DNA from 2 places in the Janthinobacterium sp. UMAB-60 genome. Region 2 is predicted to be linked to the other one. Evidence: predicted binding sites of a transcription regulator. Region 2 holds the regulator's gene; the other holds the start of a gene.
The links. The regulator HrcA, encoded in region 2, represses chaperone genes, less so after heat shock. The targets are predictions, from matches to a motif close to TTAGCACTCNNNNNNNNNGAGTGCTAA.
Positions count from the first base shown of each region.

Region 1: a site for HrcA is predicted at 1,074-1,100, ahead of rpoH (RNA polymerase sigma factor RpoH). Genes of this name have one in related genera too.

Region 1 is NZ_LT607489.1:199,375-202,786, reverse strand. It holds gene ftsX (permease-like cell division protein FtsX) at 1-870, shown strand, start outside; gene rpoH (RNA polymerase sigma factor RpoH) at 1,264-2,157, shown strand; gene K0F86_RS14840 (hypothetical protein) at 2,246-2,512, opposite strand; gene K0F86_RS14835 (hypothetical protein) at 2,691-3,146, shown strand; gene K0F86_RS14830 (ABC transporter ATP-binding protein) at 3,210-3,412, shown strand, end outside.
Region 2 is NZ_LT607482.1:132,256-135,667, forward strand. It holds gene K0F86_RS00585 (HAD family hydrolase) at 1-542, shown strand, start outside; gene hrcA (heat-inducible transcriptional repressor HrcA) at 657-1,673, shown strand; gene fur (ferric iron uptake transcriptional regulator) at 1,725-2,156, opposite strand; gene K0F86_RS00600 (outer membrane protein assembly factor BamE) at 2,352-2,969, shown strand; gene dapB (4-hydroxy-tetrahydrodipicolinate reductase) at 2,989-3,412, shown strand, end outside.

The sequences.
Region 1 (3,412 bases), on a different contig from region 2:
CATTTACGCAAGTCGCCCGGCGGCTTTTTACTGAACGTGCTCGTCGTCGCCATCGCCCTGTCGCTGCCGTTCGCCGGCTTGACCATGCTCGACAATGTGCGCCCCATGTCGGAACAGATGTCGGTCGACCCGGAAATCAGCGTCTTCCTGAAGATCGACACGCCGCGCGAGCAAGCCGTGGCCCTGGCGAGCGCCATGCGCAACATCGTCGGCGCGCAAAAGGCGAAGATCGTCTTCATTCCGCGCGAACAGGCGCTCGACACCCTGAAAAACAAGAACGGCCTGGCCGACGTGCTCAGTACCCTGGGCGACAATCCCCTGCCCGACAGCTATGTGCTGAAACTCGACGCCTTCAGCAGCGCCAGCGAAGCGCAGGATGTCGATGCGGTGGCGGAGCAGCTGCGCCACCTGCCAGGCGTGGAATCGGCGCAAGTCGATTCGGCCTGGGTCAAGCGCCTGGCGGCCCTGCTGGGCGTGCTGCGCCTGGTGCTGCTGCTGCTGGCCATCACCCTGGGCGTGGCCGTCATCGCCGTGGTCTTCAATACCATCCGCCTGCAGGTGATGCAGCAGCGCGATGAAATCAGCATCTCGAAACTGATCGGCGCCACCGACACCTTCATCCACCGCCCCTTCTATTACACGGGCGCCCTGCTGGGCCTGTGCGCGGGTGCGCTGGCCCTGGGTGCCGTGGCGCTGGCCTTGCAGCCGCTCAATACCGCGATTGCCGAGTTTGCCCGCCTGTATGCGTCCGAATTCCAGCTGGTGCCGCTGGCGCCGCTGCCGATGGCCGGCTTGCTGGCCGTCAGCGCCGGCCTGGGCCTGATCGGCGCCTTCCTCTGCGTACAGCGCCACCTGGCGCGCCTGAACTGACCTTGCCTGCCTCCCATGGCGGCGCCCCAGGCGCCGCCATGCGTCCCCACAATGCTGTTATCTTGATATTTAGCAAGTATTCTTAAGGCTCGCTTCAGCCAGAGGCCGTAGACTGGCTACGTTGTCGTGAAGCGCTATATCGATATATATCAAGCATTAAATCATCATAGTATTTAGGCTATCAGGACGATTAAATGTGCTGATTGGCACTCTCAAGCAGAGAGTGCTAATATAGGGACATACCAACAGCAGAACCGCCATGGACGCCAGATGAAGATGGTGCCGCGATCTGCAAGTGCAAGACCGCATACGCAAAACGAACAGACAATCGGGCCACGTCGCGTGACATGGCCAACTGGAACAAAGCAAGACTACGAGGGAGAAAACATGACTATGATGTCCGCTACATCCGCATTGGTTCCGACCAAAAGTAATGCGCTGGGCCTCGGATTCACTGGCAATCTGGGCAATATCGACGCCTATATCTCGGCCGTGAACCGCCTGCCCATGTTGACCCACGATGAAGAAATTTCGCTGGCGAAACGCCTGCGTGAAAAAAATGACCTGGCCGCCGCGCAAGAACTGGTGCTGTCGCACCTGCGCCTGGTGGTCTCGATTGCCCGCGGCTACCTGGGCTATGGCTTGCCGCATGCCGATCTGATTCAGGAAGGCAATATCGGCTTGATGAAAGCCGTGAAACGCTTCGATCCGGACCAGGGCGTGCGCCTGGTGTCGTACGCCATGCACTGGGTGAAAGCCGAGATGCATGAGTACATCCTGAAAAACTGGCGCCTGGTCAAAGTCGCGACGACGAAGGCACAGCGCAAGCTGTTCTTCAACCTGCGCAGCCACAAGACGGGCCTCGATGCAATGACGCCGAAGCAGATCGATGCGCTGGCCAAGCTGCTCGACGTGAAACGCGAAGAAGTGATCGAAATGGAAACGCGTTTGAGCGGCCGCGACATTGCACTGGAATCGCCGACCGATGATGAAGACGACAAGTTTTCGCCGATCGCCTACCTGTCGTCCGAGCAAAGCGAACCGACCAAGGTGCTGGAAGCGGAACAAGTGACGCGCCTGCAATCGGAAGGCCTGGAAACGGCCTTGAGCAAGCTGGACGCCCGTTCGCGCCGCATCATCGAAGCGCGCTGGCTGGCCAACGACGACGGTTCCGGCGCCACCCTGCACGCTTTGGCAGAAGAGTTCGGCGTATCGGCCGAACGCATCCGCCAGATCGAAGTGGCGGCGCTGAAAAAAATGAAGGGCGCGCTGGCCGCCTGGGTGTAATCGAAAACAATGCCGCAATGCAAAAGGCGCCGCAAGGCGCCTTTTAGTTTTACAGTGATATTTATCAACAGATAAACATTGTCAGCCCTTATGCTGCAGCCAAACCCTTGGTGATCAGCTCGGCGACCAATTCATTCAGATCCGCATCGCGCTCCTTGGCCAGGGTCTGCAATTGCAACACCAGATCGCTGTTCAGCTTGACGGCGAATGGCACCAGGCCCAGCGCCTGATCGCGCTTGCGCTGCTCGCGGCGGTCGACGACCACCGCTTCCTTACCGAATGCACCGGCGCCGGGAACATTCATCTTTCCCATCAGTTTCTTGGCATCGCTTTTCGCCAGGGCAGTTTTTTTCATGGTTGTTTCCTGATTTTCAAAACAGCCATTCTACGCAGTAATCGGCGCGCCGCGTGACCGGCGCATCAATTCATCGGCAGCGCGCCAATAGTGCGCCGAGAAAATATCATTTTGTTACCATCATTTTATCCCACGCACGAACAAGCACGCCCGGGACGTTCTACCTGAAAGGAAAAACATGTCTACTCTGAACCACTCTTATCGTACCCTGCTGTTGCCCCTGCTCATCGCCTGCCTGGCCGTGCTGGCTGGCTGCGGCGCGGCCGGCAGCGCCGGCGACGCGGAAAACACGCCGCGCAGCGTCACCCACGTGCTGTCGCCGGGCGAACAGGTCGCCATCACGGCCACCGATACCCTGAAACTGGAGCGTGTCAACGACAGCCGCTGCCGCAAGGGCGCCGTGTGCGTGTGGAAAGGCTACGTCAGCTACAGTTTCAGTTTGCTCAACAGCGCAGGCGCCACCGACATCGTCCTGTCCGAGTCCATGCCCGGCGCCGCCAGTTCCGTCAGCGTCAACCACCTGACATTCACCCTGCTCGACGTCGACCCGGCCACGCCACCCGCCCTCAACGCGGCCGCGCCCGCCTACCGGGTCAAGGTCAAGATTACGCAGGGCCCGCTGGAACGCCAATAAATCGACGAGACCCGGGCAGCACGCTATCATCTTGCCATTGTTTACATTCTTGCAGGGCACACGATGATCGCATTCCAGGGTTTGTCCAAACGCTACGGCACCTTCGACGCCGTCCACCCGCTCACCTTGCAGGTGGGGAAGGGGGAAGTCTTCGGCTTCCTGGGGCCGAATGGCGCTGGCAAGACCACCACCATCCGCATGCTGATGGGCATCCTGGTTCCCAGCAGCGGCCGCGTGCTGGTCGATGGCCTCGATTGCCACCGTGA
Region 2 (3,412 bases):
TGGCCATGCTGAACGAACAACCGCATTTCCATGGCAACCTGATCGAGTTGCGCCGCGCCGGCCTGCTGGCCGCCTTCGAGGCCGTCGGCGAGGATGCCGCCCTGGTCGACGGCGCCATCGCGCAGTTCCTGGCCGCGCGCAACCGCGTCCAGCCGTATGACGACGTCTTGCCTGGCCTGGCCTGGATGCGCCAGCGCATGCTGGTCGGCTCCATCTCGAATGGCAATGCGGACCTTGAAATTATCGGCTTGGCGCAGCATTTCAAGGTATCGATCGCCGCCAGCGACTTTGGCGTGGCCAAGCCCGATGCCAGTATCTTCCTGGCTGCCTGCGCCGCGCTGGAAGTGGCCCCGCATGAAGCCGTATATGTGGGCGACGACCTGTATTTCGACGTGACGGGCGCGCAAGGCGCGGGCATGCGTGCCGTCTGGATGAACCGCAAGGGCAGCGACGCCCACCTGGCCGCCGGCGTGCAGCCCGACGCCATCTGCGCCAACTTTGATGAATTGCTGCTGTGGCTGCAGGGGCAACTGGAAGATTGATCGCCGCCGGACGGGCGAACGTGCATAATAGGCGCTGTTACTGTACGTTCTGCCGCTTTCGTTGCCGCTTGCCTAAAAAATACTTGCTAAAAATACTGGCTTAACTAAGACACCATGCAACTCGATACACGTGCCCAAACACTGCTGAAAGCCCTGGTCGAGCGATATATCGCCGACGGCCTGCCGGTCGGTTCGCGCGCCCTGTCGAAAATTTCCGGCCTCGACCTGTCGCCGGCCACGATCCGCAACATCATGGCCGATCTGGAAGAGCTCGGTTATGTGTCCAGTCCGCACACCTCGGCCGGACGCATCCCCACGCCGCGCGGCTACCGCATCTTTGTCGACACCTTGCTGACCGTCCGGCATCTGGACGAGCACATGGTGGAATCGCGCATGCGCCTGCAGACGCCGCAGCCGCAGAAAACCATCGCCAACGCGGCGCAGATGCTGTCGTCGCTGTCGCAGTTTGCCGGCGTCGTGCTCAGTCCGCGCCGCGAATCCGTGTTCCAGCAAATCGAATTCCTGCGCCTGTCCGAAAAGCGCATCCTGCTCGTCATCGTTGCCCCGGGCGGCGACGTGCAGAACCGTTTATTGCTGACGGAAGCCGACTATACGCCGGCGCAACTGGTGCAATCGGCCAATTACATCAACCAGAATTATGGCGGCCTGTCATTCGACGCCGTGCGCGTGCGCCTGCAGGGCGAACTGCGCCAGCTGCGCGACGACATGGGCAGCCTGATGCAGGCGGCCGTGGAAGCGGGCAGCGAAGCGATGGCTGACCATAGCGACGACATGGTCATTTCCGGCGAACGCAACTTGCTCAGCGTGAGCGATCTGTCATCGAATATGCATTCGCTGCGCCAGATGTTCGACATGTTCGAGCAAAAAACGGGCTTGATGCAGCTGCTCGACGTGTCGAGCAAGGCGACGGGCGTGCAGATTTTCATCGGCGGCGAATCGAACCTGGTGCCGATGGACGAAATGAGCGTGGTGACGGCGCCGTATGAAGTCAACGGCAAGATCGTGGGAACGTTGGGAGTGATCGGACCGACGCGCATGGCTTACGAGCGCGTCATTCCGATCGTCGATATCACGGCCAAACTGCTGTCAAGCGCGCTCAGCCATCATTGATGCTGCTCCATGCTGCGCCGGCCGGCCCCTTGCGGGAACGGCCGGCGTGGATCAGGCGGTTTTGTGCGGGCAAGCCGTCTTGATGCAGTTGCCGTAGATGGCCAAGGCGTGTTCGGCGATCTTGAAGCCGCGCTCTTCAGCCACTTTTTGCTGGCGGATTTCGATCTCTTCGTCGAAGAATTCTTCGACCCGGCCACAGTCGAGGCACACCAGATGGTCGTGGTGGGAACCTTCGTTGAGTTCGAAAATTGCCTTGCCGGTTTCAAAATGGTTGCGGTTGAGCAAGCCTGCCTGTTCAAACTGCGTCAGGACACGGTAGACAGTTGCCAAACCGACATCCATATTGTCGGCCAGCAGAATTTTATAGACGTCTTCCGCTGTCAGGTGGCGTACCGGGCTACTCTGGAAGATATCGAGTATCTTCAGGCGTGGCAGGGTGGCTTTCAGGCCGCTTGCCTTGAGATCACTAGGATTGTTACTCATGTTTGTTGCTCGTATGTGGGTCAGGTGCTTTATCATATAGCGTTTTGTCGGGGAGTGCCAAAATATGCATTTTTTGGCAGGCCGGTCACTCCTGGCGTTTTGTTCATCCAATTGAGGTCATTTATGCGCGTAACACCGGCTGTATTGCCATCTCTCTGGCACCGTATTTCATTTCGAGCACCAGTCGTGGCAGGCATGGTCTGTGTCGCGCTGGTCATGTCCGGCTGCGCCAGCCGCGGCATCCTTGGCGAAAAGCCGGCGGTGACGCTCAAGGAAGGCCAGGAAGTCGTTCCGGAAAAAGGTGCGCAGACCACCACGGTGACGCCGTTGCAAAAATTCATGTGGTTTTTCTCGCCGTATCGTCCTGACATTCAACAAGGCAACTTTGTCTCCGAAGAGATGCTGGCCCAGTTGAAAGTGGGCATGACGCGCGATCAGGTACGTTTCGTCCTCGGCACCTCGCTGTTGACCGATATTTTCCATGCCGACCGCTGGGATTATCCATTCCGCCTGGCACGGGGCAGTGGCGAAACCACCAGCAGCCGCGTCGTCGTGTTCTTTGACAAGGAAGGCAAAGTTGCGCGTTTCGAAGGCGGCAACTTGCCGACCGAGAAAGAATACATCGACCGCATCGCCGGTCCGTCGCCGTTCGCCAAGGTCGCCAAGGCCGACGTGCCTGCCGCCGCCGTGCCGTCGCCCGTGGCGCCGAGCGCCGTGCCCGTGCCGGCCGATGCCGCCCCCGCCATTCCTGTGAGCAAGCCTGACGTTGCACCTGCACCTGCACCTGCACCTGCCGCCGAGCCCACCAAATAAGTTGCTGTAAGAGAATAAAATGACTGAACTGAAAATTGCCATCGCTGGCGCCAGCGGCCGCATGGGCCATATCCTGATCGAAGCCGTCAGCAACGCGCCCGACGCCGTGCTGGCCGGTGCGCTCGACCGCGCTGGTTCGCCGTCCGTCGGCCAGGACGCCGCCGCCTTTCTGGGCAAGCCTGCCGGCGTGCTGATCGCATCCGATTTGGCCACCGGCCTGGCCGGCGCCGATTACCTGATCGACTTCACGCGCCCCGAAGGCACTTTGCAGCACCTGGCGTATTGCGCCGAGCATGGCATCAAGATGATCATCGGCACCACCGGCTTCGATGACGCGGGCAAGGCGGCCATTGCCGCCGCCGCCGAAAAGACGGCCATCATGTTCGCGCCGAACATGAGCGTGGGCGTGAATGTCACCATGAAGTTGCTGGAACTGGCCGCGA